2 regions of the Faecalibacterium sp. Marseille-P9312 genome follow, and region 1 is predicted to be linked to the other one. Evidence: a T-box and tRNA genes for the amino acid it is inferred to sense, from the RefSeq annotation. Region 1 holds a T-box; the other holds one or more tRNA genes.

What was found. A T-box is a leader RNA that pairs with one kind of tRNA and senses whether it is charged. The one in region 1 lies ahead of metG (methionine--tRNA ligase), so its partner is inferred to be a tRNA-Met.
Region 2: it has a tRNA-Met gene. The T-box ahead of metG (methionine--tRNA ligase) is inferred to sense a tRNA for this amino acid. The anticodon was not compared.

The regions. Positions count from the first base shown of each region.
Region 1 covers NZ_CABVEW010000012.1:19,603-26,908, forward strand. The annotation lists gene F3G95_RS09825 (methylenetetrahydrofolate dehydrogenase) at 339-572, opposite strand; gene F3G95_RS09830 (TatD family hydrolase) at 639-1,454, opposite strand; gene F3G95_RS09835 (DMT family transporter) at 1,451-2,410, opposite strand; gene metG (methionine--tRNA ligase) at 2,414-4,411, opposite strand; T-box leader at 4,478-4,718, opposite strand; gene F3G95_RS09845 (Dabb family protein) at 4,764-5,066, opposite strand; gene F3G95_RS09850 (Ig-like domain-containing protein) at 5,292-6,032, shown strand; gene asnB (asparagine synthase B) at 6,325-7,306, opposite strand, start outside.
Region 2 covers NZ_CABVEW010000011.1:25,910-49,765, reverse strand. The annotation lists gene F3G95_RS09465 (YidC/Oxa1 family membrane protein insertase) at 1-1,067, shown strand, start outside; gene jag (RNA-binding cell elongation regulator Jag/EloR) at 1,073-2,224, shown strand; gene F3G95_RS09455 (5'-nucleotidase C-terminal domain-containing protein) at 2,522-4,333, shown strand; gene mnmE (tRNA uridine-5-carboxymethylaminomethyl(34) synthesis GTPase MnmE) at 4,465-5,832, shown strand; gene mnmG (tRNA uridine-5-carboxymethylaminomethyl(34) synthesis enzyme MnmG) at 6,209-8,080, shown strand; gene rsmG (16S rRNA (guanine(527)-N(7))-methyltransferase RsmG) at 8,708-9,415, shown strand; gene F3G95_RS09435 (ParB/RepB/Spo0J family partition protein) at 9,574-10,368, shown strand; gene F3G95_RS09430 (ParA family protein) at 11,323-12,174, shown strand; gene F3G95_RS09425 (ParB/RepB/Spo0J family partition protein) at 12,191-13,057, shown strand; gene serS (serine--tRNA ligase) at 13,213-14,541, shown strand; tRNA gene F3G95_RS09415 (tRNA-Met) at 14,771-14,847, shown strand; tRNA gene F3G95_RS09410 (tRNA-Glu) at 14,939-15,010, shown strand; gene F3G95_RS09405 (DUF4160 domain-containing protein) at 15,207-15,467, shown strand; gene F3G95_RS09400 (DUF2442 domain-containing protein) at 15,482-15,778, shown strand; gene F3G95_RS09395 (SDR family oxidoreductase) at 15,847-16,647, opposite strand; gene F3G95_RS09390 (HAD family hydrolase) at 16,883-17,539, opposite strand; gene F3G95_RS09385 (PH domain-containing protein) at 17,562-18,941, opposite strand; gene F3G95_RS09380 (PH domain-containing protein) at 18,938-19,369, opposite strand; gene F3G95_RS09375 (TrkA family potassium uptake protein) at 19,366-20,031, opposite strand; gene F3G95_RS09370 (TrkA family potassium uptake protein) at 20,062-20,475, opposite strand; gene F3G95_RS09365 (undecaprenyl-diphosphate phosphatase) at 20,703-21,533, shown strand; gene F3G95_RS09360 (DUF362 domain-containing protein) at 21,687-22,811, shown strand; gene F3G95_RS09355 (hypothetical protein) at 22,881-23,483, opposite strand; gene F3G95_RS09350 (M18 family aminopeptidase) at 23,695-23,856, shown strand, end outside.

The DNA of each region.
Region 1 (7,306 bases):
CACCAAGAACTCCAGTGTTGTAATGACACTGGAGTTTCTGTTTTATCCGGAAGTTTGTAAAGCGTCGCAAGGGTGGATTCGAACAGCAGCGGAGCCGACTGCAACGACGACGAGCGCCGCCAGCGGCGGAAGCAGCGAGGAGTTGTTGGGGCCGCGGCCAGCGATACGCAAGCAAGGCGCAGCGGATGCTGGGTGCCGCAACCCGTCCGCCTGCGGCGGAAACAGGGAGGCGAGGCAAGCGCAACTCGTAAGGCCCGCCGCCTGCCCACAAAAAACAGCCGCCGCACGGAAAACTCCATGCGGCGGCTGTTCTCATTTTGTTGAATCCTCAGGAAAAATTACTTCACGTACTCGACAGTGTACTCGAAGCCGTACTCTTCCTGCAGCTTCTTGACGGCAGGCTCGCAGTCCTCGATGAAGGTGGGAGCGTAGACGGAAGCGCCGTTGTGGGCCTTCTTGTAGTCCTCAACGATCTGCTGCAGCTTTGCCCAGCCCTCGTTGGCCTTTGCCTGGTCAACGCTGTCGGGGAAGTTGATGATGAATTCGCGGTGAGAAGGGATACGAGCTTTCATAATAGAATCTCCTTATGAAAAAATATGATTTCGAATTTATACAGAAACAGGAAAATGCCCTGAATCTTACAGTTGGTATACAGCTTTGGCGTTCTGCGCCGTCTGGCGGAAGACTTCTTCCGGGCTGATGCCCTTGACGCTGGCGGCATACTCGCCGACGTACCGGATGAGGGAGCTGTCGCAGCGGATGCCGCGCACCGGCTCCGGGGCCATGTAGGGACAGTCCGTCTCGAGGACGATCTGCTCCAAAGGCAGAGCCGCAATGGCCTTTGCCGCCCGTTTGGCACCCTTGAAGGTGCAGGCACCGCCGAAGCCGAAATACAGCCCCTGCCGGGCCAGCCACACGGCGTCGTCCGCACTGCCGGAATAGCAGTGGACGATGCCCTTGGGACGGTACTTTTTCAACAGGGCGTAGACGTCGGCGTGGGCGTTTCGGTCGTGGACGATGATGGGCTTGTCCAGCTCAAGCGCAAGGCGGATCTCCGCCTCAAACAGCGCCAGCTGTGCGTCCTTCGGCACGGGCCAGTGGTAGTCCAGCCCGCACTCGCCCACGGCGACGACTTTCGGGTCGTCGTAGCAGGGGGCAAGGGCTTTCATCTCGGCGGCCCAGTCGCCGCCAAAGACCGAGACGGTGGGGGCAGGGCCTTCCTCGCCGCAGTCCTCGGGGGCCAGCAGGCTCTCGGGATGGATGCCGATGGCGGCATACACCCACGGATAGCGGTGAGCCAGCTCCAGCACCCGGGGCGCGTCCCCCGAGTGGGTGGCCTGCTCGCAGACGCCGACCACGCCCTTTTCGGGCAGGCTGTCCAGCAGAGCGAAGCGGTCAGCGTCGAAGGCACGGGCGCTGTAGTGGGCGTGGGTGTCGAAGATCGGGCCGGTCATTGCTTCTCCCTCTTGGCGGGGGCTTTGTTCACCAGCCAGATGCCGACGCAGACGAACACCAGTGCGGCCAGATACTGCCAGCGGAACAGCGGTTCGCCGTTGAGCACAGCGCTCAGCAGCACGTTGACCACCGGGTTCACGAAGCCGAAGATGGCAATGCGGCTGACAGGGTTGTTCTTCATCAGCAAGGCCCAGAGCAGATAGCCGGCGCCGCAGATGAAGGCCAGATACAGCAGCACCAGAATGCCAAGCGGCGTCACACTGCCCAGACGCCCGCCGAGAGCCGTACCCAGCACGAAGAGTGCTGCGCCGCCCACGAACAGGTTCAGGAAGCAGACTGCAAAGCTGTCCGCCTTTTTGGTGACGGACTTGTTCCACGGGCCGGACAGGGTGAAGACCACCGTTGCAAACAGCATACAGAAGACGCCCCAGCCGCTGCCGCCGCCGTGGTTGCCCAGTGTGCCGATGAGAACGCCTGCAAAGCCGACGGCGCAGCCCAGGGTCTTTGCCGGGGTCATCCGATCGGCATTGCCGTAGATGAAGTGGGCAAAGATGGCGCCCAGAAAGCTCTGGGTGCTGTTCAGGATGCTGCCGAACGCACCGGTGAGCATCGCCACGGCGATGTAGTAGAAGGCGTACTGGATCGTGGTCTGCCACAGGCCCAGTACACAGCACTCGGCAAAGACTTTCCCTTTCGGGAAGGTGGGCATCCGGCTCTGGAGCAGGGTGCTGCCCAGCAGGACGAGCAGACTGCCCAGCATGAACCTTGCACCGGCAAAACAGAAGATGGACGCGGTGTTGGACGGATCGATCTCAAAGAGGCGGTAGCCCATCTTGATGAAGGGGAACGCACAGCCCCACAGCGCATTGCAGAAGATGGCCAGCAGGACGGCAAACACCGGAGTGCCGAAGATCTTATCCAGCCGTTCGGCGCGGGAAAGTGTCGTGTTTTCCATCGCTCAGTGGATGCGGGCACCCACGGGGGTGTCGTCGCTGTAGAAGGGGATGGAGCAGCCGCCGTCGGCAGTGTCAGCGGCGAAGATCATGCCCTCGCTGACATACTTGCCCTTCATCATCGGGCGGGGTGCCAGATTGCAGACGATGCCGAGCTTCTTGCCGATGAGGTCTTCCGGCTTGAACCACTTGGCGATGCCGGACAGGATGCAGCGCTCACGCTCGCCGTCAAAGACGGTCAGGTGGAGCAGCTTTTTGCTCTCCTTCAGGTTCTCGCAGGCGCGGACCTCGGCCACCCGCAGCTCCACCTTGCAGAAGTCGTCATAGGAGATCTCTGCCTCGTGGGTGAAGTCCACATTGCTCTCCTCAGCGGGAGCAGCGGCCTTCTTCTCCGCCTCTTCCTTGGCCTTCTTAGCGGCCTCGGCAGCGGCCTTCCGCTTCTCGTCCTCTTCCTTCAGGTGGGCAATCTCCTTTGCCACGTCGATGCGGGGGAACAGCGCCTCGCCCTTGTGGACGGTGTAGCTCTCCTGAACGCCGTAAGCGGCCTTCTCCACGTCGATAGCGGAAGCGTCCAGACCCAGCTGCTCCATCATCTTGGGAGCGGTGGAGGGCAGGTAAGCGTTCAGCAGGATGCCGCAAACGCGCAGAGCCTCGCACAGGTGGTACAGTACGCTCTCAAGGCGCTCCTTGTTGGCCTCATCCTTGGCCAGAGCCCAGGGGGCGGTCTCGTCGATATACTTGTTGGCGCGCTGGATGACGGCGAAGATCTCCATCAGAGCCTGCGGGATGGTCAGGTTGTCCATGTCTGCCGTGACCTTGCCCAGCAGTTCGTTGGTCATGGTCTCCAGCTCGGTGTCGATGGCCTCGGTGCCGGCCACTTTGCGGACAGTGCCGCCGAAGTACTTCTCACACATGGCGACGGTGCGGCTCAGCAGGTTGCCAAGGTCGTTTGCAAGGTCGCTGTTGATGCGGTTGATGAGGGCCTCGTTGGTGAACGTACCGTCGTTGCCGAAGGGGATCTCACGCAGCAGGAAGTAGCGGATGGCGTCCACGCCATAGCGGTCGCAGAGGATGACGGGGTCAACGACATTGCCCACGGACTTGGACATCTTGCCGCCGTTCATCAGCAGCCAGCCGTGGCCGAACACCCGCTTGGGCAGCGGCAGATCCAGAGCCATCAGCATGGCGGGCCACAGGATGGTGTGGAAGCGGAGGATCTCCTTGCCCACCATGTGCAGGTCAGCAGGCCAGAACTTGCTGTACTCGTCGTACTTCTCGTTGCCGTAGCCCAGAGCGGAGATATAGTTGCTCAGAGCATCGACCCAGACATACATGGTGTGCTTGGGGTCGAAAGGCACGGGGATGCCCCACTTGACGGAGGTGCGGGAGACACAGGTGTCCTGCAGACCCTGCTTGATGAAGGCGATCATCTCGTTCTTGCGGCTCTCGGGCTGGATGAACTGGGGGTTCTCTTCGTAGAGCTTGAGCAGACGGTCGGCGTACTTGCCGGTCTTGAAGAAGTAGGCTTCCTCGTGGGCATCGTAGACCTCGCGGCCGCATTCGGGGCATTTGCCGTCTACCAGCTGGCTGTCGGTCCAGAAGCTCTCGCAGGGCTTGCAGTAGTGGCCGGTGTACTCGCCCTTATAGATGTCGCCCTGCTCATAGAGCTTGGTGAAGATCTTCTGGCAGGACTCCATATGGTAGTCGTCGGTGGTGCGGATGAAGCGGTCGTAGCTGATGTCCATCAGCTTCCACAGATCTTTGACGGTGGCGACGATCTTATCCACGTACTCCTTGGGGGTCACGCCTGCGTCGGCGGCCTTGTCCTGGATCTTCTGGCCGTGCTCGTCGGTGCCGGTCAGGAACATGACGTCGTAGCCCTGCATCCGCTTGAAGCGTGCCAGTGCGTCGCAGGCCACGGTGGTGTAGCTGTGGCCGATGTGCAGCTTGTCGCTGGGATAATAAATCGGTGTGGTGATGTAGAATGTCTTGTGCTCGCTCATGAAAACGATTCTTCCTTTCTTTTGGCGCTAACAGCGAAAAACGCCCCCGCCCTGCCGGCTGTGCCGGACAAGGACGAGAGCGTGTAACTTCCGTGGTACCACCTTGTTTCGCCGCACCCTTGCAGATGCGGCCTTGCGCCGGAACTTCCGGCGAGCGCAGTAACGGGCGCACCCGTCGCAGGCTGACATAACGCTTCGCCCGCGCGGCTCAGAGACCATGTTCCGCTCCGCGCGGCCTGCCCGGTTCCATCCTTCGGGCTTTCTGTCAGGCGCAGACGAGGCGTACTCTTCTCTTCACAGCCAATTTACATTATTATATCTAATATACGCAAAATCGGTGGGTTTGTCAATATTAAACCTCGTAATCCAGGCAGACGCGGCTCTTATAGTAGGGCCGCACCTTGCTGTCGGCGACGGCCACATGAGCCGGGTGCTTGGAGTAGCCCTTGAGTGCCTCGGCAGACTCAAAGGTGGTGTCCAGCATCAAATCGGCGTTGGAAGAGGGCAGGCCGTTGATGTTGACGTGGACCTCCACGAGGCCGGGGATCTGACCGGCCAGACCCTCGAGGCCCGCTTTGATGCCGGCCTTGATGTCTGCCTTTTCGGCGTCGGAATATTCGTCCTTGAGCTGCCAGAGAATGATGTGCTTTACCATAATAAAATCCTCCTGTTGTTGACCGAAATACTTGCTGCCCTTATTGTAACATCTGCACAAAAACTGTGCAAGAGCTTTTATTTGCCTACGCAGCGGCGGGATGATATAATAAAAGGTAGGAACGGAGAGGTTGTGCGAAGGAGAACCTGCTCCGAAAGGCAAGAGATTTTTAGTGGACTGTGGGCCGCGCCGACCAGCGCCCCGCAAGACTGTGAGGAACATCGAATGAAAAAACATTTAGCCCATCTTGCTGCTGCTCTGGCAGTGACACTGCTTTTCGGCGCTGCGGCCGGCCCTCTGAGTGCGGCTGCGGCGGCCCCCACGGCGGCGGTATTGGACGAAGAAAATACCGCGGCGGCAGAGAGCCGCCTGAATCAGAGCTGGCTGGACATGGAGATCGAGTACAATGACCGGAACCCGGTCTATCAGCTCTATCTGTCCAGCGCCGCCCCCGACGACTGGGTGTACCAGTGGTACAGCACCAACCCCGCTGTGGCGACGGTGGACCGCAACGGCCTCGTAACGGCCCAGAAGCCCGGCAAGGCCACCATCGTGGCCAACACCTACACCACCACCCTGCGGTGTGACGTAACGGTGGTGTCCAACGTGGGCCGGGTGACCCTGAACAAGGAGCGGCTGTATCTGGAGAACATCGGCGGCACAGCGGCCCTGAGAGCTTCCGTAGCCGTGGAGAACGGTGGCGCAGTACCCATCACCTGGACTACCAGCAACCCTGCTGCCGCCACCGTAGACCCCTTTGGTCTGGTAACGGCGGTGGGGGACGGGGAGGCCCTGATCACCGCCACCACCCCGGACGGCCACAGCGCCTGCTGCAATGTCTACTGCGGCACACAGGTGGCGATCCAGGAACAGATCGAGGCCGATGAGGTAAAGATCGCCCTCGGCGTCCTTGGCGGTTTCGCCGTCCTCGTGGGTGCGCTGGCGCTGGCAACCTCCGGCGGCTGAAAAACAACATCAAAATAAAAGCAGGCACGCACCCGGAAAAGCCGGAAATGCGTGCCTGCTTTGTGATGCTCTTACAGCTGCGCTACTGTGGTAAAACATCTTGCGATGTTCCAAATATTTGATGTAATATCGTCTTAAATTGGAACTCCGCAAGGTTTGCGGTGTTCGGGTCATTTGCGGTGTTCCAACTCCGCACGAAAGTCGAACTCCGCAAAGCGTGCGATGTTCGATTCTGAACGTAATATCGAGCAAAAAGTGGAACTCCGCAAGATAACCTGCGGGTCTCAGAGGCTTACACGCCCGAAGCGCCGTAGTTTGCCAGCACGCGGGCGGAGGGGTCGTTGACGTTGCAGCCCGGCCATGCCTTGTTGGGCATCCAGAAGTCCACGATGGTGCGGCTCTGGTCGTGGTAGTATTTTTCGAAAATCTCGCGGTAGAACAGGCTCTCCTTGGTAAACGGCATACAGTGGGCGGAGTAGTTTGCCCGGCGGAGCTGGAATTCCTCGTCGGTGTAGAGACTCTCGGCGTACTCCTTGATGTCGTCCACCATGCTGTGGCCCACGGCGTCGGAGAAAGCGGCCTTTTCACGCCACAGGATCTCCGGCGGCAGCCAGTCGCCCTCGAACGCCTTGCGCAGCAGGTATTTGCCCTTGCCGTAGCTGTTCAGCTTCTTTTCGGGGTCGATGGCCATGACGTACCGCACAAAGTCCAGATCACCGAACGGCACGCGGGCCTCGATGCTGTTGGCGGAGATGCAGCGGTCAGCGCGCAGGACGTCGTACATATACAGCTCGCGGATGCGCTTCTGGCTTTCCTGCTGGAATGCATCTGCGGTGGGGGCGTAGTCGGTGTACTTGTAGCCAAACAGCTCGTCGGAGATCTCACCGGTCAGCAGCACGCGGACGTCGGTCTGCTCGTGGATGGCCTTGCACAGCAGGTACATCCCCATGCTGGCCCGGATGGTGGTGATGTCCCAGGTGCCCAGCAGACGGATGACCTCCTCGAGGCTGCTGATGACCATATCCCGGTTGATGATGATCTCGTGATGCTCGCTGCCCAGATACTCGGCGGTCTGGCGGGCATATTTCAGGTCGATGGCGTCGGTGTCCATGCCGATGGCAAAGGTGCGGATGGGCTTGCCCAGCTTCTTGGCGGCGATAGAGCAGACCAGCGAGGAGTCGAGGCCGCCCGACAGCAGGAAGCCCACGGGTGCGTCAGCGTCCAGACGCTTCTCCACGCCTGCAATGAGCTTTTCGCGGATGTTGGTCAGGATG
Region 2 (23,856 bases), on a different contig from region 1:
TTTTGTACATCCTCGGTGTACCTCTCGGCTATGTGATGGAGTGGATCTACAACCTCATCCCGAACTACGGCTGGGACATCATCATCTTCACCATCGTCATCCGCCTGCTCAGCATCCCTCTGCAGCTCAACCAGCAGAAGAGCATGGCCAAGATGTCCGCTTTCCAGCCGATGATCGCCGACATCCAGAAAAAGTACAAGGACAAGCCCGAAAAGCAGCAGGAAGAGCTGCTCAAGCTCCAGCAGGAGTACGGCTATAAGCCCACCGCCGGCTGTATGCCCATGCTGGTCAACTTCCTCGTCATGTTCGGCGTTATCGAGGTCGTGTACCGCCCGCTGCAGCGCATCTTCCACATTGGCGCCGACGCCATCACCGCCGCAGGCGATGCCATGACCGCTCTGGGCATCAGCTTCACTCAGGTGACCCGCGACACCAATATCATCGCACAGGTGCTGGCCGGTGAGTCCACCGTCACCTCTGTGTTCACCGCAGACCAGCTGAACACCATCACTGAGTTCGGCCAGCACATGGACTTCTTCGGCATCGACCTGACCCGTGTGCCGCAGTACAGCCTGGCAGCAGACAACCTGCCCCTGCTGATCTTCCCCATCCTGGCTGTCGTCACCATGTTCATCTCCACCCACATCAGCATGAAGGCATCCGGCCAGGAGATGCAGGGCAGCATGAAGCTGACCATGTATATGATGCCTCTGATGTACGTCTTCTTCTGCTTTACCGTTCCCTGCGCATTCTCTCTGTACTACGTCATTTCCAACATCGTGATGACCGTCCAGACCCAGGTCATGCGCAAGATCTATGACCCCGAGAAGATGAAGGAGCAGGTCAAGGCCGAGATCGCTTCCCGCAAGAAGGAAGAGAAGCGCGGCGTGAAGAGCACCACCATCAAGGTCCAGGACGAGAAGACCGGTGAGGTCGTGGAAAAGAACATCTCTGCCAGCGAGATGAACAAGCGCCGCCTCGAGTATGCCCGCCAGCAGGATGCTGAGCGCTACAAGGACGAGCGTACTGTCCCGCTGAGCGAGCTGCAGAACAAAAAGGAGGATTGACGGTTATGATCCGTACGCAGGAAGCGACCGGCAAGACGGTCGATGAAGCACGCACCAACGCCTGCGCTCTGCTGGGCGTGGAAAAGGACGACATCAACGTCAGCTACGAAGTGCTGGAAATGCCCCAGAAGACCGGTTTTCTGGGCCTGAAGCTCACTCCCGCCAAGGTCCGCGTCAGCGTCGAGCTGCCGGACGAGCCTGTGGCAGCTCCTGCTGCCCCCGTTGAGGAGCCCACTCCCGTTGTGGAGGAAAAGGCTGCCCCTGTGGCGGCTGAGCCTGTCGTCGAAGAGACTGCCCCTGAAGCTCCCGCTGCTGTGGAAGAGCCTGCTGCTCCTGCTGAGGAAGCTGCCCCTGCCGAAGAGCAGGCTGCTCCCGCCGCAGAGGGCGAAGAGGTGGAAGTCCCCATCAACATCGAGGAGAACGCCAAGGTCAAGGCCGCTGTGGACTACCTGAAGGATGTCATCGAGAAGATGGGCGTACAGGACGTCAAGTTCAGCGCTGTGCAGAAGGGTGAGGCTACCATCATCCATCTGGACGGCGAGAAGATGGGCGCCCTCATCGGCCGCCGCGGCGAGACGATGGAGAGCCTGTCCTATCTGGCAAGCCTCGTGGCAAACCGCCTCGAGGGCGACTACATCAAGCTGGGCCTCGACGTGGCCGGCTACCGCGACAAGCGCGAGAGCGACCTGACCGCACTGGCACAGCGCATCGGTGCCAAGGTGCGCCGCACTGGCCGCAGCTTTGCCATGGAGCCCATGAACCCCTACGAGCGCCGCATCATCCACTCTGCCATCGGCAAGATGGAGGGCGTCCGCAGCGAGAGCAAGGGCGAGGGCCGTGACCGCCGTGTGGTCATCTACTCCACCGACCCCAACGCTGTGGCTGAGAGCGCAAATGCACGTCCCCGCGGACCCCGCGGCGGCCGTGACCGCAACGGCAATGGCCGCAGCGGCGGCTATCATCGAGGCGGCGAGCGCCGTGGTGACCGGAATGGCCGTGGCCCGCGCAATGGCGGCGGCCGTGGCGGCTACCGCTCCAATGTGCCTGAGCGCACCTACACCCCGCGCGATGCCGAGAATGCTGCCCCTGTGGCACCCAAGCGCACCGAGCGTGTGGATGACTTCGCTGATCTGAGCTTCGGCAAGATCGAGCTGTAAAAGCTGAATGATAAGACCCTCTCCCGCATGGCGGAAGCCGTGCAGGGGAGGGTCTTTTTTGTACGAGGAACACTATAAATTTACACATCTTTTGCATGAAGATGGTTTATGATGAAAAGCGAATCTGAAAGAATAATTTAGAAAGAAAAGTCGTTCTTATCAGAAAATTGGAGAATATGCCCAATTCCGGAAGAAATTTTTCTCCTACTTGCACATTGTAAAACAATGTCGACAAGCCTTATACTAGAGCTACAAATGCTTCGGAGTGTATACCAAGCAAAAAAGAGAGGAATTATTATGGAACAGAATAAGATTTCCCGCCGTAATTTCCTGCGCGTGGCCGGTGCATCGGCTACCGCCGCCGCAATGGGCGGTCTGGTTCCGGCTGCTTCCGCTGCCGGCATCAAAGACCTGTGGAGCATGGACCTGCAGATCCTTGCCACCAGCGATACCCACGGTAAGTTTGACCCCTGGGATTACGCCGCCAACAAGGCCGACGCCTCTGGCAGCGTGGCCCAGCAGGCAACTGCCATCAAGGAGAACCGCACCAAGACCACGCTGGTCGTGGATGCAGGCGACACCATTCAGGCAAACTCCGCTGAGCTGTTCCTGAACGACGATGTCCACCCCATGATCGCTGCTCAGAACGCCATCGGCTACGATGTCTACGTCACCGGCAACCATGAGTACAACTATGGCATGGCCACGCTGGAAAAGGTGCTCTCCCAGCAGAAGGCCAAGGTGCTGACCGGCAACGTCTACAGCCCCGAAGGCAAGCCTCTGGCTGACGGCTACACCATCATCAACAAGGGCGGCGTCAAGATCGGCGTCATCGGTATGGTCACTCCCAACATCACCCGCTGGGACGCCAAGAACCTCGAGGGCTGGACTGTCACCAACCCGGTGGACGAGAGCCGCAAGATCATTGATAAGATCAAGAACGATGTGGATGTCATCATCGGCGTTATGCATATGGATATTGACAATGAGTACGGCGTCTATGGCTCTGGCGTCACCGACCTGGCAAATGCCTGCCCCGAGTTCGACGTCATCGTCGCCGCTCACGGCCACAAGAGCATCCCCAACAAGATGATCAACGGCGTGCTGGTGGTCGAGAACAAGAATGCCGGTGCCACCGTCTCCGACATCCACGTCTATCTGGAGCGCGGCCTGAACGGCAAGTGGAAGGTGAAGGACCGCACCTCTGAGAACCTGATCATCAAGGACTACGCTCCCGACCCCGAGCTGACCGCTCTGCTGGCAGAGTACGACCAGCGCGCTAAGGACGACGCCGTGACCCCCATCGGCCAGCTGGTCGGCGGTGATCTGGCCCCCGAAAACGAGATCGACTGCCTGCCCCAGCCCATGGTGCAGGATACCGCTCTGCTGGACTTCATCAACGAGGTACAGATGTACTACACCGACGCTCGGGTGTCCGCAACGGCTCTGACCTCCATGACCTCCCAGATGCGCGAGGGTACCATCCGCAAGTGCGACATGGCAAGCATCTACACCTACCAGAACACCCTGTACAAGCTGCAGATGAACGGCTGGCAGCTGCGTCAGTTCATGGAGTGGTCTGCTGCCTTCTTTAAGACCTGGGAGCCGGGCGATGTGACCATCGCATTCGACTCTTCCGTCCGCTATTACCTGTACGATGCCTTTGCAGGCGTCAAGTATGACCTCGACATCTCCAAGCAGCCCGGCAACCGCATCCAGAACCTGACCTGGATGGATGGCCGTCCGGTGGAGGACGATGACAGCTTCGTGGTGGCCGTCAACAACTACCGTGCCACCACCCAGCTGCTGACTTATGCTGACATCTTCAAGGAGGGCGACGAGCTGCCCAAGCTGCTGGAGATCGACGTGCGCGGCGATGTGGGCGGCATCCGCGAACTGCTGGGCGAGTACATCCGCACCGTCAAGGGCGGCACCATCGAGCCGCATGTGGATAACAACTGGAAGCTCGTGGGCGACAACTGGAACGCTGCTGATCACGAGAAGGCCGTCAAGCTGCTGCGCGAGGGCAAGCTGGCCCTGTCGGAGAATGCCGACAGCCGCACCCTGCCCGGCAAGGCCATCACCACGGCCGATATTGCCGCATTCTGATTTTTCTTTCACACGCAACGGGGTGTGCAGTCTTTCAGGGGCTGCACACCCTTTTTTGCGCAGCATATTTCTTTTTTTGGCGGTTCGTGGTAGAATATACTGTATTCATCTGCGCATAAGGAGGGGAGAAGATGCAGCATTCGACCATTGCGGCCATTGCTACCGCTCCGGGTGCGGGCGGCATCGCCATCGTGCGGCTGTCCGGCCCGGAAAGCTATGAAGTGGCAGCGAAGGTGTTCCGTCCGGCCAACCCGGCCAAAAAGGTCGCGGACGCCAAAGGCTATACGGCCATGTTCGGTGCGTTCGTGGAGGGGGAAGAGGCTTTCGATGAGGGCGTGGCGCTGTTTTTCCGCGCGCCCCACAGCTACACCGGCGAGGATGTGGTGGAGCTTTCCTGCCACGGCGGCAGCGCAGTCGCCCGGCGGCTGGTGGAAGCCTGCATTGCGGCGGGCGCGTCGCCTGCCGCTCCCGGCGAGTACACCCGCCGCGCGTTCCTGAACGGCAAGCTCAGTCTGACCCAGGCCGAAGCCGTCATGGACATCATCTCCGCCGATGGCCGACAGGGGGCCGCGCTGGCAAATGCCTCCCTGAACGGTGTGCTGGCCCGGAAGATAGCGGCCCAGAAAGATGCTCTGACGGCTTTGCAGGCCCATCTGGCCGCCTGGGTGGATTTCCCTGAGGAAGATGTCCCGGAACTGAGCCAAAGCCACTTGTGCGAGGTCTTAGGCGGGGTAGAGCAGGAGCTGGACGCTCTCATCCAGAGCTACGATGCGGGCGCTGTCCTCCGCGAGGGCGTGGACTGTGCCATCGTGGGCAGACCCAATGCGGGCAAATCCACCCTGCTCAACCTGCTGGCCGGGTTCGACCGGGCCATCGTCACGCCGGTGGCCGGAACCACCCGCGATGTGGTGGAGCAGGCTGTCCAGCTGGGAGACGTCAGGCTGAATCTCTTCGACACTGCCGGTCTGCGTCAGACGGAAGACGAGATCGAAGCCGAAGGTATCCGCCGCAGCTGGAAGAAGCTGGACGAGGCGGGGCTTATCCTTGCCGTCTTCGACGGCTCGGAGCGCCCGACCCGGGAGGACATGGAGCTGGCTCAGCGCTGCGCGGGTCGTCCGGCCATCGCGCTGGTCAATAAAGAGGACAAGCCCACCCGGTTCGACGCCGAGCTCATCGCACCCTATTTTGCGATGGTGCTGCCGGTCTGCTGTCAGGAAGAGGGGGCGCGGAAGGTCATCGCGGCGGCGGTAGCCCGCCTGTTGGGGACCAACCAAATCGACCCCCACGCTGCCAGCCTCTCGGGACAGCGGCAGCTTTCCGCTGCCACCCGCGCCCGGGATGCCGTAGCCGGAGCGCTGGACGCCGCGCAGGGGCTCGGGCTGGACGCTGTGTCGGTCTGCGTGGACGACGCGTTGGATGCACTTTGCGAGCTGACAGGGGAGAACGCCTCGGAGGCGGTCATCAACGAGGTGTTTGAGAGATTCTGCGTGGGGAAGTAAGGACAGTATCGTTGCGCGCCTGTGCGCGGGGCAGAGCGCTTTTACGTTAAGTGGAATTGTTCTCTTTTGCTGGCAAAAGAGAACCAGAAAACCACCAGCGATTTCGACGCGCTGGATCCACGAGAAAGGGGCTGCTCGCCCCTTTCAGACCCCGAAGGGGTTGTCGAAACGGAAAAAAGCTAGTCGCTGCGCTAAGACGGGTTGCGGTGCCCAGCGACCACTTCGTGCCTTGAGTGGCACTCGTGTTCTGCTGACCGCGGCCCCAACAGCTCCTCCCTGTATCCGCCGCAGGCGGCGGTCGTCGCTGTTGCACTTTTTTCTCGTTTCTCCGATTTACGGCTTCGCCGAAGATTTTATGTTGCAAATAGAGGAAAGTATGAACCATTTAGGAGACTACGACGTTATCGTCATCGGTGCCGGACATGCGGGCATTGAGGCGGCCCATGCTGCCGCGATGCTGGGTGCAAAGACGGCGGTGTTCACCATGAGCTTGGACGCCATCGGCAATATGCCCTGCAACCCCAGCATCGGCGGCACGGCAAAAGGCACGTTGGTACGCGAATTGGACGCTCTTGGCGGCGTGATGGGCCTTGCGGCAGATGCCACCTATTTACAGAGCCGGATGCTCAACAAGGGCAAAGGCCCCGCTGTCCACGCCCTGCGCGTCCAGACCGACCGCAAGCGCTATCATGAATATATGAAGCACGCCCTTGAGCTGACGCCGGGGCTGGCTATCCATCAGGCGGAAATCATTTCCATCGAGGCGGAGGACGGCCATGTGAAGGGCGTCGTCACCCAGCTGAACGGGGAGTATGGCGCAAAGTGCGTGGTCATCGCCACCGGCACCAACCTCGGCGGAAAAATTTTTGTGGGCGATGCATGGTACGCCTCCGGCCCCGACGGGATGCACGCGGCCAACGCCCTCACCGAGAGCCTGAAAGCCTCCGGTCTGCCGCTGCGCCGCTTCAAGACCGGCACGCCTGCCCGGGTGCATCGGCGGAGCATCGACTTCGCCAAGCTGGAATGCCAGCCCGGCGACCCGGACAATGAACTTCAGCCTTTCAGCTTCATGACCGATGCGCCTATGCACAACAAGGTGGAGTGCTGGATCGCCTACACCAACCCTGAGACGCACAGAATCATTCTGGACAATATCCAGCGCAGCCCGCTCTACGGCGGCATGATCGAGGGCGTCGGCCCGCGCTACTGCCCGTCGATCGAGGACAAGGTAGTGCGGTTTGCAGGGAAGGACCGGCATCCCATCTTCGTGGAGCCCTGCGGTGAGAACACCGAGGAAATGTATCTGCAGGGTGCGTCCAGCAGTCTGCCGGAGGATGTGCAGAATGCATTCTACCGGAGCATCAAGGGCTTCGAGAATATTGAGATCATGCGCCCGGCCTACGCCATCGAGTACGACTGCGTAGACCCCACCAGCCTCGAAGCCACGCTGGAAAGCAAGGTGGTGCGGGGCCTCTACGGTGCGGGACAGTTCAACGGCACCTCGGGCTACGAGGAAGCCGCCGCGCAGGGCCTGCTAGCCGGTCTGAACGCTGCCCGGAACGCATTGGGCGAAAGCCAGCTCATCCTGCCCAGGCAGTCGAGCTATCTCGGCACACTGGTGGATGACCTTGTGACCAAGGGCGTCATGGACCCCTACCGGATGATGACCAGCCGCAGCGAGTACCGCCTGACCCTCCGTCAGGACAACGCCGACACCCGGTTGACGCCCATCGGCAGGGAATACGGCCTCGTGCAGGACGACCGCTGGACAAAGTACCAGCAGACGCAGGCTGTGCTGGACGCAGAGCGCCGCCGTCTGCATGACGCCCATCTGCGCACGGCGGACCTGCGCGCCGCGATGGAAGCAGCGGGCCTCGCCCCGGCCGCAGAGGGCGGCATTGCCGAAGAGCTGCTGCGCCGGCCGGAGATCGACTATCCGCTCATCGCGGGAATTATAGGCTGGGGCGAGGGCATCACGCCCATGCTGGCTGAGCGTCTGGAAACTGAAATCAAGTACGCGGGTTACATTGCCCGGCAGGACCGGATGATACACGAGGTGGCCCGCCACGAGAAGACCCTCATCCCGGAGGATTTCTCTTACACAGAGCTCACTGGCCTGACATTGGAAGCCCGCGAGAAGCTGGCCCGCATCCGCCCGAAAAACTTGGGGCAGGCGGGACGCATCCCCGGCGTGTCGCCGTCGGATGTGGCACAGCTGAGTATTGCGCTGGCGGCGAAGAGAAGCTAAAGTTCTCTTTTGCGCGCCAAAAGAGAATCAGAAATGGTTGTCGCGCCGGTGGCGCGGAGTCAGAGCGCTTTTTCGCTGGGCTAAGTTCTCTTTTGCGTGCCAAAAGAGAACCAGAAAAGCACCCGCTACTTCCGAGGCGCGGGAGGCACGGGAAAGGGGCTACTCGCCCCTTTCAGACCCCGAAGGAGTAGTCGAAACGGAAAAAAGCTAGTCGCTGCGCTTAACGCTTTTTTCTCGTTTCTCCGATTTGCTGCTTCGCAGCGGGTGTTACGCCCTCGCAGGGCGTGAAGTTCAGCAGAAAGGTAAAATCTTCGGCGGAGCCGTAAATGGGAGAAGCACAAAAAAATGCGTTTAGCGAAGCGGCTAGCATTTTTGGGCTTCGACCTCATCTTTGGAATTGTTAAGGGCGAGGAGCCCTTAACTCGTTGCGGGGAGAGTGGAGTCCAGAGGTAGGGAGGGGGGATTCGAAACACCCCTCCCTACCTCTGGCCCGCGCGGAGCGCAAAGCCATTTGACCGAAAAAGAAAACATCCCCCGCGCCACCGGCGTGAGAGACAGCAATATACCTGTTTGATTCATGCTATTTTTGAAAATTGCGATAAGCTTTTGTGAAATGAGGATAAGTTTATGATCGATAAGAACCGACTGGAACAGAAATGTTCCACATGGAACATCGCGCTCACCGGAACCCAGCTCGACCAGTTGGACGCCTTTGCGGAGATCCTGGTGGAGTACAACCAGAAGGTCAACCTGACCGCCATCACCGACCCGGAGGGCATCGAGGACAAGCACTTCCTCGACAGCCTGCTCTTTGCCTCTCAGCCTGAGGTGGCAGGGAAGATGGTGGATGTCGGTGCAGGCGCGGGCTTCCCGGGCATCGTGACGAAGATTTTCAAGCCCGAGTTGGAGCTGACCCTGATGGAGCCTACCGGCAAGCGGGTGGAGTTTCTGAAATACGCCTGCGGCCAGCTGGGCCTTACCGGTGTGGAGTTCGCCAAGGAGCGCGCCGAGGAAGCTGCTCGCAAGGCGTGGCGTGAACAGTTCGATTTGGCTTCGGCCCGCGCGGTGGCGGCTCTGCCCATGCTGGCAGAATACTGCCTGCCGCTGGTGAAGGTGGGTGGAAACTTCCTTGCCATGAAGGGCGCTTCCGGCGAAGAAGAGCTGGCTGCAGCCCGGGGTGCCATCAAGAAGCTGGGCGGCGAGTACAAAGAGACCCGCACCCTCCATCTGCCGGGCGGCGATACCCGCACTCTCATCCTCTGCAAAAAGATTTCGCAAACTCCGACTGCCTACCCCAGAAACGGCGGAAAAATTGCGAAAAGTCCGCTGAAATAACGGAGCATCGAATAGAAAATGCAAGACCCTGCCGAACGAATCTTCTGGCAGGGTCTTTTATTTTCTGGTAAACTGGGGATGTAAGCAGTTGACTTTTCCACGTTTTCCCGGGAAAGGGTGGAAAACCATGACGATTCCAGACGAAAAGGGGCGGTATCATGTTTGAGAGAAAGAAATCTGCCGGAAAAATCTATGCTCTCCCGATCGAGAGCATCCAGCCGTCGCCATTTCAGGCGCGGACGAATTTCAACGAGCAGGAGCTTGCGGGGCTTGCGGCCAGCATCCGGGAGAATGGCTTGTTGCAGCCGATCGCCGTGCGCAAAAAAGAAGACGGCTATGAGCTGGTGGCGGGGGAGCGGCGCCTCCGCGCCTGCAAGATGGCAAAGATGCAGACCATCCCGGCCATCCTTTGCGACTATGCCGACGACAAGACGGCAGCGATGGGGCTTCTGGAAAATCTTCAGCGGGAGAATCTGAACCCCTTCGAGCAGGCGCAGGGCCTGCGGGATGTGATGGTCTTGTGGGACTGTACGCAGGCGGAGGCGGCCAAGCGGCTTGGCATGGCTCAGCCGACGCTGGCCAACAAGCTGCGATTATTGCAGCTCACCCAGGACCAGCGGCAGTTCGTGCTGGACAACGGCCTGACGGAACGCCACGCCCGGGCAGTGCTGCGCCTGCCGGAGAATCGCCGCAGTGAAGCGCTCATCACCATCGCCAAGCGGAAGATGAACGCCCGGGCTACAGACTTGTACATCGAGCAGCTGCTGAACGCAGCTGCCCCGGGACGTCACCGCATCTCAATGGTGAAGGACGTCCGCATTTTTGTGAATACCATCGACCACGCCATCCGCCTGATGACGGACAACGGTGTACCGGCAACGGCGCACCGGGAAGAGCGGGATGGGTACATTGAGTATACCGTGCGCATCCCGACGGCAGCGGCACAGAGGTGAGGGGAGAGGGCCAGTGTTCCATGTGGAACATTGGCTCTTTTTCTTTTGAGCGGCTTCACGCGCCGGTGGCGCGGGGGTAGAGCGCTTTTTCGCTGGGCTAAGTTCTCTTTTGCGTGCCAAAAGAGAACCAGAAAAGCACCCGCTACTTTCGAGGCGCGGGAGGCACGAACTAGGGGCTGCTCGCCCCTAGTAACCCCGGAGAGGTGGGCTCCAACTCAAAATGCTGGAGATTCGTGCATTCGCACGAAGATCTCTTAACCGCATTTTGAGCCTCCGCCGATTTGCTGCTCCGCAGCAGAATTCACGCTTTTGCTGGACGTAAAGTTCTGCTAAGACATAACGCCATCGGCGAAGCCGTAAATCGGAGAAACGAGAAAAAAGCGTTTAGCGAAGCGACTAGCTTTTTTCCGTTTCGACCTCATCTTCGGAATTGTTAAGGGCGTGCAGCCCTTAACTCGTTGCGGGGAGAGTGGAGTCCAGAGGTAGGGAGGGGGGATTCGAAACACCCCTCCCTGCCTCTGGCCCGCGCGGAGCGCAAGCCACTTGACCAAAAGAAAAAACCTGCCCCGCGCCACCAGCGCGCGAGAACCAGCTTAAAGAAAAAACCAGCCCTGCCTCTGGCCCGCGCGGAGCGCAAAGCAATTTGACCGAAAGAAAACATCCCCCGCGCCACCAGCGCGCGAACCTGCTTAAAGAAGAGTTGGCTCTAATGCAAAGCAAGCTGCCTCAACGCTACAGCTTTACTGCAAAAATCAATTTTTAACCTCAAAGAATGCAAAAAATAGATGCTGAATCTGCATTTCCTACCGTAAAATTATAAAGAACCGGTTCAAAAAGCCGCGCTGATGTGCTATACTAAGCTGTATAAGGGACCTGCTGAGGGGAAAACGGCGGGCTTCGTCCTCGAAATGTTCCATGTGGAACAAATCTTTTTCCCGGAAGGAAGCAAGTAGCGTGGCAAAAATCGTTGCTGTTGCAAACCAGAAGGGCGGCGTGGGCAAGACCACCACAGCCGTCAACCTCTCGTCCTGCGTGGCGGCGCTGGGCAAAAAAGTGCTCATCGTAGACCTCGACCCACAGGGCAACACCACCACCGGTTATGGTATTTCCAAGCGGAGTGTAGATATTGGTACATACGAAATTCTCATTGGCGAGGCCGACGCGCGGCAGGCTGTCCGCAAGACGGAGTTCCGCACCGACGTCATCGGCTCCAACACCCGCCTCGCGGGCGCCAGCCTTGAGATGATCGACCTGCCGGGCCGCGAGAGCCGCCTGCGCAAGGCGCTGGCCCCCATCCAGAAGGATTACGACTTTATCTTCATCGACTGCCCGCCCAGCCTTGACCTGCTGACACTGAACGGCCTGTGCGCCTGCGACAGCATCCTCATCCCGGTGCAGTGCGAGTATTACGCGCTGGAAGGTCTGTCGGAGCTTATCAGCACTCTTAAGACCGTCCGCAAGAAGTACAACCCCTATCTGGACATCGAAGGCGTGGTGTTCACCATGTTCTCCGTCCGCTATAACCTGACACTGCAGGTGGTGGAGCAGGTCAAGAAATACTTTGGAAACAAGGTGTATCAGACCACCATCCCTCGCAGCATCCGCATCTCGGAAGCTCCCAGCTATGGCCAGCCCATCAACTTCTATGAGCCGAAGGGCAAGGGCAGCGAGGCGTATATGGACCTTGCCATCGAGTTCGTGAAGAGCAACCGCCCCGCCGAAGCTGCACCCAAGCGCCGCCGCGGAAAAGCTGCAGCGGAACCGGTCGAGACGATGGGGCTGGCCGATGTGAAGATGGACGGCTGAGGGAGAGAGGAGACCAATGGCAAAAGGAAGAGGAGGACTGGGCCGGGGGCTGGAAAGTCTGTTTGAGGACGCCGCCCCCAGCTTTGAGTCAGATACCAGGATCGAGACGCTGCCCCTGCGGGAGATTGAGCCAGACCCCGGCCAGCCCCGCAAGACCTTCGACGACGAGACGCTGGCAGAGCTTTCGGCCAGCATCGCCGAGCACGGTTTATTGCAGCCCATTGCGGTGCGCCCGAAGCCGTCCGGCGGCTATCTCATCGTGGCAGGCGAGCGCCGCTGGCGGGCCAGCCGGATGGCGGGCCTCACCGAGGTGCCGGTCATCGTCAAGGACGTGACCGATGAGCAGGCCATGGAGCTTGCGCTGGTGGAGAACCTGCAGCGCGAAGACCTCGACCCCGTGGAAGAGGCGGCCGGCATCCGTGAGCTGATGACCCGCTGCGATCTGACCCAGGAGCAGGCCGCCCGCAAGCTGGGCAAGAGCCGGAGCGCACTGGCCAACAGCCTGCGGCTGCTGAGCCTGCCGGAAACAGTGCTGGAACTGCTGAAAAGCGGCTTCATTACGATCGGACACGCGAAGGTCGTTTTGGGCCTGCCTACGCCGGAGCTGCAGGAGGAAGCGGCTCAGATGATAGCGGACAACCAGCTGAACGTCCGTCAGGCCGAAGCTTTGTGCAAAAAGCTGGCAAAGCCCGCAAAAGAGCCTGTGGCCGCGCCGCTGCCGAGTGCGTTGCCGGTGGAGGTGGAAGAAAGCCTCAAGCAGGCGCTGGGCAGCGAAGTCCGCGTGGCCTACCACGACGGCAAGGGAAAGCTTACCGTCCATTTCTATTCGGACGATCAGCTGAAAGCCTTTGCAAATCTGCTGGGGCAGTATAATATGGAGTAAACCTCTCAGTCTCGCGATCGCTCGACAGCTCTCCTAATAGGAGAGCCTGAGCGGAAAAGTTATTAGAAATGCGTACCAAGGCGGGGAACACCGCCTTTGAACGGCACAGCGGGGAACGCCCCCTGTGCAAGCAATAGAGTATAAGGAGAGTTATCATGCTTGACATCAAATTTGTCCGCGACAACCCGGATGCGGTCAAGGAAAACATCAAGAAGAAGTTTCAGGATGCAAAGCTCCCCCTCGTTGACGAAGTCATCGAGAAGGACGCCAAGTACCGCGAGTGCCTGAAGGAAGTCGAGTCCCTGAAGGCTGCCCGCAACAAGCTGAGCAAGGCCAACGGCCCTCTGTTCGGCCAGCTGAAGAAGTGCGACGATGAGGCCAAGAAGGCCGAGCTGCAGGCTCAGATCGACGCCAACAACGCCGCTGTCAAGGCTGATGCCGACAAGATGGCAGAGCTGGAAGCCGAGGAGGCAAAGCTGGCTGAACGCATTCAGGAGATCATGTACACCATCCCCCAGATGATCGACCCCAGCGTACCCATCGGCCCGGACGACACCTACAACGTCGAGGCTCAGCGCTTCGGTGAGCCGGTCGTGCCTGATTTCCCCATCCCGTACCACACCGAGATCATGGAGAGCTTCGACGGCATTGATATGGATGCCGCAGGCCGCGTGGCCGGCAATGGCTTCTACTACCTGCTGGGCAACATCGCCCGCCTGCACGAGGCTGTTCTGGCCTATGCCCGCGACTTCATGATCGACAAGGGGTTCACCTATGTCATCCCTCCCTTCATGATGCACGGCAACGTGGTGCAGGGCGTCATGTCCTTCCCTGAGATGGACGCCATGATGTACAAGATCGAGGGTGAGGACCTCTACCTCATCGGCACCAGCGAGCACACCATGATCGGCCGCTTCATCGACCAGACTCTGGATGAGGCTACTCTGCCCCTGACCCTGACTTCCTACAGCCCCTGCTTCCGCAAAGAGAAGGGCGCTCACGGCATCGAGGAGCGCGGCATCTACCGCATCCACCAGTTCGAGAAGCAGGAGATGATCGTCGTCTGCCGTCCCGAGGAGAGCGCTGACTGGTACGAGAAGCTCTGGAAGAACTCCGTCGAGCTGTTCCGCAGCATGGAGATCCCTGTCCGTCAGCTGAACTGCTGCTCCGGTGACCTGGCTGACCTGAAGGTCAAGAGCTGCGACATCGAGGCATGGAGCCCCCGCCAGCAGAAATACTTCGAAGTCTGCTCCTGCTCCAACCTGGGCGATGCACAGGCCCGCCGCCTGCACATCCGCGTCAAGGGCAAGGATGGCAAGACCTATCTGGCCCACACTCTGAACAACACCTGCGTGGCTCCTCCGCGTATGCTCATCGCATTCCTCGAGAACCATCTGCAGGCCGATGGCAGCGTTACCATCCCCAAGGTCCTGCAGCCCTACATGGGCGGCCTCGAGGTCATGGTGCCTGTCCACAAGAAGTAAGCCTGCTTTCCACCATTCTCCAATAAAATGTTGAAAGTCCCCGCCATTCATACAGGATGACGGGGACTTTTTGCGTACAGACGTATAAAATCAGAAAGAATGAAAAAATTGAAGATTTTTAAAATCAGAAAGAATGAAAAAATTGAAGATTTTTTTGAAAAAGTTGTTGACAAAACGGGGGTTGTTGGATATAATAATAAAGCACTGTTCAAGTGCAACAAATAAATATGGCGGTATAGCTCAGTTGGCTAGAGCATTCGGTTCATACCCGAAGTGTCACCGGTTCAAATCCAGTTACCGCTACCACATTACAGAGTTTCGCTAAGATAAGGGGGACGGTCGTCCGCAATAGTGGATGATGAAAGTCGGAGGTTTTAGCGAAGCTCTGTATTTCTAAGGCCCGTTGGTCAAGCGGTTAAGACACGGCCCTTTCACGGCTGTAACATGGGTTCGATTCCCGTACGGGTCATAAAAAAGCTCCTCAATCTTAGGATTGAGGAGCTTTTTTAGTGTTCGGGTCCCAATCTTCAGGAATGTCTACCGTGGTTGCTGTCGTCTGGGCACATCGGCACAAAGGCGTTTTTTTATTTGACCCATACGGGAATCAATGATAGACATATCAAAAAAAATGCGATATACTAATGATAAACACAAGGAGGTGCGGTATGCCGGAAATCAGTTTGTTTTGCGGAATAAGGGTCATGATGTTTTACAGCGACCATAACCCGCCGCACTTTCACGCGGAATATGGTGGCTGTAAAGCACTTATTGATATTCAAAATGCCTGTGTGATCCGTGGAGCACTCCCAAGCCGTCAGCTGAAGCTGATTCTGGCATGGTGCGAACTGCACAAAGATGAATTGATGCAGAACTGGGAGCTTGCCAGAGACGCAAAGCCTTTGAATCATGTGGAGCCTTTGATTTGAACAGGAGGGCCGCTATGGAATATATGCCGAAAGTCCTGCAGGCGGTTGCAGGAGAGAACTTTACGATTTATCTCTATTTCAGCGATGGCTCAGTGCGGCTGTACGATGCAAAGCCGATTCTGGAACGCGGCGGCGTGTTTGAGCCGATGCGGGACGAAAACTTCTTTCGGGAGCATCTGACGGTGCTGAATGATACGGCGGCATGGGATGTCAATAGAGATTTTGACCCGTGCAACTGCATCGACCTCGACCCCATCGAACTATATGAGTCTTCTGTGGTCGTAGCCGACCCACTGGAAACTGCATCATAAAAAATCACCCCCGCCTGCCGGATAGTGCAGGCGGGGGTTCGTTATGCAAGGAAGCAGATGATGTCGTTTTACGGTCTCTGGCCCATGCCGCCCTCCAGCGTCAGGGTCTCGCCGGACATATACTTGAAATCCGGCATGGCCAGCTGGACGCAGACACGGCCAATCTCCGTCTCAGCGTTGCCGTAGTGGCCCATGGGGGGCATCTTGACGTTGGCCTTGAAAGCGTCGGGGTAGGCGTCCCTGAACTGCTCGAGCTTGGCCGTCCATGCCAGCGGGCAGACCACGTTGACGTTGATGCCGTCCTTGCCCCACTCGGTGGCGGCGACGCGGGACATACCGCGGATACCCTCCTTGGCGGCAGCATAGGCCGACTGGCCGAAGTTGCCGAAGAGGCCGGCGCCGGAAGCGAAGTTGATGACACTGCCGTGAGACTCAGCCAGATAGGGGTAGCAGGCTTTCATGTAGTAGAAAGCGGCGTAGAGGCCGGAGTAGATGGCCAAATCGAACTGCTCGGTGGTGTGCTCGGCCAGCGGCACGCCGGAGGCCGAAGCCTGTGCATTGTTGATGAGCACCTGAATGCCGCCGAAGGTATCGACAGCCTGCTTGACCACATTTGCCACAGTGGCCTCGTTGTCGCCGCCCGCGCAGACATCGGCCTGCACGGGCAGCACCTTGATGCCGTAGAGGCTTTCCAGCTCCTGCTTGGCTGCTTCCAGCTTCTTGACATTGCGGCCTGTGATGACGAGGTTCGCGCCCTCCTTGGCGTATGCGGTGGCGATGCCGTAGCCGATGGAGCCGCAGCTCCCATCCTTCAGGACAGCGCGCCCTGCGCCGGTAATGATGGCGGTTTTACCAGTTAAAAAGCCCATAAGTTGCAACCTCCTGTTTCGATGTTCCTCGGTGTTCTGCCGGGGGTTGTTCTATAGCTCGAGTATAGCAGAAAAGCGGAAAATTGTAAAATAGCGCTTTTGAATCGTTTTTTCTTTGATTGAGGAATGGCTCAGACGCTCACTTGCGGTATTTTTTCATCAGTTCCTTTTGCAAAAAAACTACGGCCCTGCCAGGATGCATTTCAGCGTCCCGGCAGGGCCGTGCTTTTGTTTTTCAGTGCTGGTGGAGATACGTCAGAATATCTTCCGGCTTTGCGGCCAGAGCATCGGCACCGGCGGCGGTCAGCTCAGCTTCGCCCCGGAAGCCCCAGAGAACGCCCAGAGCGGGCAGACCGGCATTGTGTCCCGTAAGGATGTCTACGTCGCTGTCGCCCACGAAAAGGGTGCTCTGCGGGTCTGCGCCGAGGTCAGCCATCAGGGAGTAGACGCCAGCCGGGTCCGGCTTAGTGGGTACGCCGGGGCGGCTGCCCCGCACCAGCGAAAAGCTGTCCGGGCCGAAGTAGTGCTCGATGATCTTTCCACAAAAAGCGTCCGCCTTGTTGGAAAAAACGGCGGTCTGGACACCCTCGGCCTTCAGCGCGGCCAGCAGTTCCGGGATGCCGGGATAGGGGGCCGTTTTGTCTTCCTTGTGGGCGTCATACCGGGCCGAGAACTCGGCCAGCGTGGCGGCAAGCTGTTCGGGCGTCCGGGCGTTTTCCGGGGAAAAGCGCTCCACCAGCTTCGGGATGCCGTTGCCCACGAAGTGCTTGTAGGTCTCTACTGGAAAGGTCGGCCAGCCGTGCTGGGTGCAGACCCAGTTGGCCGCGTTGGCCAGGTCGTCGATGGTGTTCAGTAAGGTACCGTCCAAATCGAAGAGAATGGTTTTTATCATGAGAATCAGACTTCCTTTTGTTTTATGTTTTCTGCTCCAAAGCGTTGAGACAGGGCGCAGCGTCCCGCACGGGGATGCTGCGCACCTTGAGCCGCACCTGCCCGGGCAGAGCCAGCGTCAGCGTCATGCGCTGATAACGTGCCGCCCAGGGCGATTGGAAGGTGCGCAGGCAGACATCCGGGTGGAACACACAGATACAGTGGAGATAAACACCCTTCTGCCGCCGCAGGGTGAACCGGCCCTCCCGGAGCCAGATGCCCTCTTTCAGCCAGCCCATCAGCCCGCCCGCCAGAAAGACGGCAAATACCGCTGTCGGGATGAGCAATGTCCCCGTGAGGGCAGGCAGAACGCTGCGGGAGACCAGCACCAGCAGCAGGCACAGCCCGAACGGGATGCCGGCAGGCGCAAAGAAAACGGCGCTGCGGTGGGTGAGGTCGTGCCGGGTGTCGGGCGGCATCCGGAACTCGGGCAGCAGCTCCCGGAACAGCTCTTCCTGCCCGGAGCGGTAGACGAAAAGCGGCAGCTCCGGGCGGCAGCTGCCTGCCACCACGAATACCGGCCAGCGCTTCATGAGCCGGGCGATGGGGGAGACGCGGACGTCCGCGTAGCTGATCTCACTGCTCCGCACCCGGAACTCGAACCGGGACAGCCAGCCGCCCCGGCTGCCCAGCTGGTCGGCAGTGTGCCAGACCGTATAATGAACGGTCTGGACAAAACTGCGGGCCAGACTGATGCCGAAGAGCGCCCCGGCCAGCACCAGCATCCACGCCGCACCGGCGGGCAGCCAGTGGGCCGCGAACCGGACGAGGAGGTTCAGCCGGGAGAGGGCCACGGCCTCGGCGGTGAGGGGAAATGGTCGGCTCTGTCGGATGGCCAGATAGGTCAGCGCCAGCGTGGACAGGCCGTTGGCACCCAAAACCACCAGCGCGGCCCGCTCGCCCCCGGCAGGGCGGTGGCAGACCGGGTCCCGGACAGGCATCAGGCGGTCGGCAAGCTCCTGCGCGTCTTCTTTGTGCAAATAAAGGGTGACGGCTCGCTTGGCAGGCTGGCCCACCGGGTAGAGCACCACCCGGCTGGCCCCGAGCAGCCGAAAGAAAAGCGGCCGCTCAATGGTCAGTGCGGCCAGAGCTTCGCCCCGGATGATGCGCTCCCGCTTGGAGAGGAACGCCCACCGCAGCCGGAGCACACCGGCCTCATCCAGCGCCCAGCTGCTGGCTTCCAGCAGGATGGAGCTGGCCCCGCAGAGGAAGAGCAGAAGCGCGGCGTCCTGCCGCAGAGCTGTGAGCAGAGCGTTCAGGCTGAATTCCAGCAGGGCGTTCGCCAGAGGCAGCAGGCAGACGACGACCGCCTTGCGCAGGAAGCGGAGGGCGGCGAGAGGATGGTAATGCCGTTGTCGGGTCATGGTGCATCCTCCGCCAGAATGTGAGCCAGGAGCCCGGCCTGCTTGGCCGGGATGGCGGGCAGAAAGAGCTTCGCGCCCGGGGCTGCCACGATGAGCAGCGAGACGCCGCCCAGCCGCAGCAGGGGCGTCCGGAGCAGCCGGACGCTGGTAACGGCCCGGCGGGGAAGCACCTGCCGCACCGGCAGCGCAACGCCGGAGTAGACCGTTACGGTCCGTTCCCCCAGCACGGCGGCGAAGCTGCAGGCCCGCGCCCAGAGGCAGTAGACCAGAAAGCCCCAGAGCAGGCAGAAACCCGCTCCGGCGGCGACGCTCTGCCAGAACACGAAGGGCGCAGCGAACAGCCCCGGCACCGCCGCCCAGACGCAGAGGACGGCCCGGCCAGTAGGCGGGATGATGACGGCGGTGCGCCGCAGCTCCTGCTCCGTCACTTACCGCTGAGGCCCCAGGCCTCGGTCAGCTCGTGCAGGCTGTCGTCACGGGTCAGGCAGAGGATGTGGTCCCAGGGCATCAGGATCGTGCTGCCGTGGGGGATGATGAACTCGGTGTCGCGGGTGATGCTGATCAGGATGGTGTCGCCCGGGATGGGGATGTCCATGATGGCCTTGCCCGCGTAGAGGAAATTCTCGGGCAGCAAGATCTCGTTCAGGCTGGCCGTGCCGCCGCCCAGAGAGAGGAGCTGGCGGATGGTATCCGTCTCGATCTCCCGCTCGAGGATGTGGCTCAGGTTGTCGGTGCCGCAGACCACGGTGTCCACGCCGAGGGTGTGGAGCAGTTCGCGGTTTTTGGGGTTGGAGGCCCGGGCCACGGTGCGGTCTACGCCGAACTCCCGCTTGGCGATCTGGCAGGCCACAAGGTTGTCTTCGTCAGAGCCGGTCACAGCCACAAAGGCGTCGCAGCTGGCAACGTCGGCGGTGCGAAGAGTGTCCACGCTGATGGAGTCGCCGCAGATGACCGGGATGTCCAGCGTATCGGCCAGCATCCGGCACTGGCTCTCCACTGGCTCGATGATGACGATTTCGTGGCGGTTGGCCAGCAGGCTCTGAGCCAGATACCGGCCCACACGCCCGCCGCCGGCAATACAAACTTTCATAACACTACCTCATTATACAAATGGTATCGATTATTTGGCGAGAGAACGGAACACGGCCTGCTCGGTGAGGACGGTGGGGCAGATGGTGTCCAGTTCGTAGGCCTTGTGGTAGAGCACCTGCAGGTGGGGGTCGGAGACGCGGCAGATGACCTTTTCGCGCTGAAAGAGGCTCTTGGCGATCTGAGCGGCCATCAGGTTGAGGGAGTCGTCCTCGCTGACGGCGGCCACGGCATCGCAGTTCTCGATGCCGCCCTGACGCAGTACGTCGGGGTCGGTGGGGTCGCCCACAAGGGCGTTGCCGCTGAAGGTGTAGTCATCGAAGGCGTCCAGACGCTTGAGTTGTTCGGAGTCCTTTTCGATGATGGAGATGTCGTGGCCGATGCGCTCCAGGTCCCGCACCAGCGATGCGCCCACCTGGTCGCAGCCGATTACAAGAATGTTCATGAAATTACCTCGCTGTAAAATATATATTGAACTTCGTCTCCGATAAATCTACATCCCAGTATAGCATATTTTTCCCCGCAGATAAATAGAAAAGCTGTAGGGGATTCCAGAGATAAAATTTTTGAATTCCTGGTGCGCAGAGAGTCGGAATATGGTATACTGAAACAGTATGATGATAAGGATCACAAAAGCCCGTGCGCCCGGCGTGCGGCAGGAGGAGTGCTTATATGTTTCTTGAGATCATCAAAGCGATTTTGATGGGCATCGTGGAGGGCATCACCGAGTGGCTGCCCATCTCGTCCACAGGCCATATGATCTTGCTGGAACAGGTGGTAAAGTTCAACGCCAGCGAAGAGTTCATGTCCATGTTCCGCGTGGTCATCCAGCTGGGTGCCATCCTTGCGGTGGTGGTGCTGTTCTGGGGCAGGCTGTGGCCCTTCGGCCTGCGGCATGGCCGCGTCATCTCCAAGCCCAGCGTCTGGCAGCTCTGGTTCAAGGTGGTCGCCGCCACCCTGCCGGTGCTGGTCATCAGCCCGCTGGACGACTGGATGGAGGCTCACTTCTATAACTACATCACCGTGGCCGCAATGCTCATCCTCTACGGTGTGCTGTTCCTCGTGGTGGAGAGCCGCCGCACTGCGCCCCACGTCACCCATCTGGAACAGATCACTTACCGTGACGCCCTCATCATCGGCGTCTGGCAGATGCTGGCCATCATCCCCGGCACCTCCCGTTCCGGCGCGACCATCGTGGGCGGCCTGCTGCTGGGCCTCTCCCGCGCCTGCGTGGCGGAGTTCACCTTCTACCTCGCCATCCCGGTCATGGCAGGCGCATCCCTGCTCAAGGTGCTCAAATTCGCCGTCTCCGGTGCCGCCATCACCGGCACCGAGGTGGCTGTGCTGGCGGTGGGCTGCGTAGTGGCTTTCGTGGTCAGCCTGGCGGCCATCCGCTTCCTGATGGATTACGTCAAGCGCCACAATTTCACCTTCTTCGGCATCTACCGCATCGCTCTCGGCCTTGTGGTGCTGGCCGTGGCAGTGGTGTCTGCAATGGTGTAAAATCGAACTCGGGTCTTCTGAGCCCCTCGCCCCGGCGAGGGGCTTTTCTTGCGCCTGTCCGTTCGGCGTGCTATAATATTTTTTCAGAGAGTATGAGCGCGGCAAACAGGAGCTGCGCACCTGAATTGTCAAAGAAAACAGGAGGAAAAACCGATGGAAGCATCGACCGTCTACTATACCGATTTCCGCTGTCCCGTAGGTACCAGCCTCACCGAAAAGCTGCGCCGCCTGTGCATCGCGGCAGGCATCAAGAACATCGACATGGAGGGGAAGTTCGTCGCCATCAAGATGCATTTCGGCGAGCTGGGCAACCTGGCCTATCTGCGCCCCAACTACGCCAAGGTGGTGGCCGACCTGTGCAAGGAGCAGGGCGGTATGCCTTTCCTGACCGACTGCAACACCCTGTATCCGGGAAGCCGAAAGAACGCCCTCGAGCACCTGACCTGCGCCCAGCTGAACGGCTTCTGGCCCATGACCACCGGCTGTCAGGTCATCATCGCCGACGGCCTGCGCGGCACTGATGAGGTGGAGGTGCCTGTGCCGAACGGCGAATACTGTAAGACCGCTAAGATCGGCCGCGCCATCATGGACGCCGACATCTTCATCAGCCTGAGCCACTTCAAGGGCCACGAGTCCACCGGCTTCGGCGGTGCCATCAAGAACATCGGCATGGGCTGCGGCTCCCGCGCCGGCAAGATGGAGCAGCACGCCTCCGGCCACCCGGCGGTGCAGGAAGACCTCTGCCGCGGCTGTCATCGCTGCGCCAAGGAGTGCGGCTCCGACGCCATCAGCTACAACGAGAAGAACAAGGCCGTCATCGACCAGGACAAGTGCAAGGGCTGCGGCCGCTGCATCGGTGCCTGCAACTTCGACGCCATCTATGCCCTGTGCGACAGCGCCAACGAGATGCTGGACCGCAAGATGGCCGAGTATGCCGCCGCCGTCTGCCATGACCGTCCCACCTTCCACATCAGCCTTGTGCAGGACATCAGCCCCAACTGCGACTGCCACGGCGAGAACGACGCGCCCATCCTGCCGGACATCGGCATGTTCGCCTCCTTCGACCCGGTGGCCCTCGACCAGGCTTGCGCTGACGCCTGCCTGAACGCCGCTCCGCTGCCCAATAGCCAGCTGGGCCAGAACCTCGTCACCCCGGGCTGGAACTGCCACCACGACAACTTCAAGGACTCTAACCCCAACATCGAGTGGAAAGCCACCCTCGAGCAGGCCGAGAAGGTCGGCATGGGTACCCGCGCCTACACCCTCAAGAAAGTCTGATCCCGATAAAACAAAGGCCGGACGCCTCCCGCATCAAAGCGGAAAGGCGTCCGGCCTTTTCTCTGTGATTTAATACTCGCCCTTTGCCTCCGGCACGAGGGGGTCAACGACATCCTCAAGGGCGTTCCAGTCCTTCTCAGAGAAGGTCAGCTCCTTGGCGTCGAGGCCCACGTCCTCCAGACGACCTGCCATGGCGTCCTTGTCTTCCAGCAGGGCAGCGGCATCGTCCTTTATCATGGGCCATGCCTCGGCGAAGCCCTCCTGCTCCGAGTCGGAGAGGTTGTCGTACCACTGGGTGTAGGCGTCCTCAATGGCTGTTTCCGTGCGGGCAGAGAGGTTTGCCTCGTCGGCCCAGACCAGCAGGGTGGCTGCGGCCTGCACGCTCTTGAGGGAGCAGCCGGACACGCCGGGACCCCAGCCGAGGCTGGGCTCAAAGGCGGCTGCAGTGCCGTCTACGCTGAACAGTGAGTTCTCGTCGAAATCTTTGTTGAACAGCCCGGAGGTGTCAGCCTGCGCGGTGCTGCTTGGGGCGCTCTCGCTGCTGACGCTGGACGGCTCAGAAGCCGAAGAGCTTGCGTGGGAGGCGTCGCCGTTTGTATTGGAGCAGCCTGCCAGCAGGCCGCACAGCAGAGCAGCACTCACAAGGAGCGAAAGGATGCGATTTTGAGTCATAGGGGATGTCCTCCTTCTATCTGCGCCCGGCCCGCAGGCCGGGGAAAATATCTCTCTGAGACTAGTATACTGTTCTGCCGCGCGGTTGTCAATTGGCCTTGCCACGAACAAATTTTAAGGGGCCGTGCAGTGGGGCCGGATTGACCTTTCCGGCGCAGCGGGCTATAATAAAAGATATATGGATCGTTAAAATACCAAGGAGAAAATAACCATGAAGAATGCATCTTTTTCGATAGAAGAGCTTTTCCGTTTTCTGGACGCCGGCGTCAGTGCTTTCCACTCCACGGCTGCTGCGGCCGCCATTCTGGAAGCCGAGGGCTATGTGAACTGCCCCGAGAGCGCCGCGTGGGAGCTGGCCCCCGGCGGCAAGTAT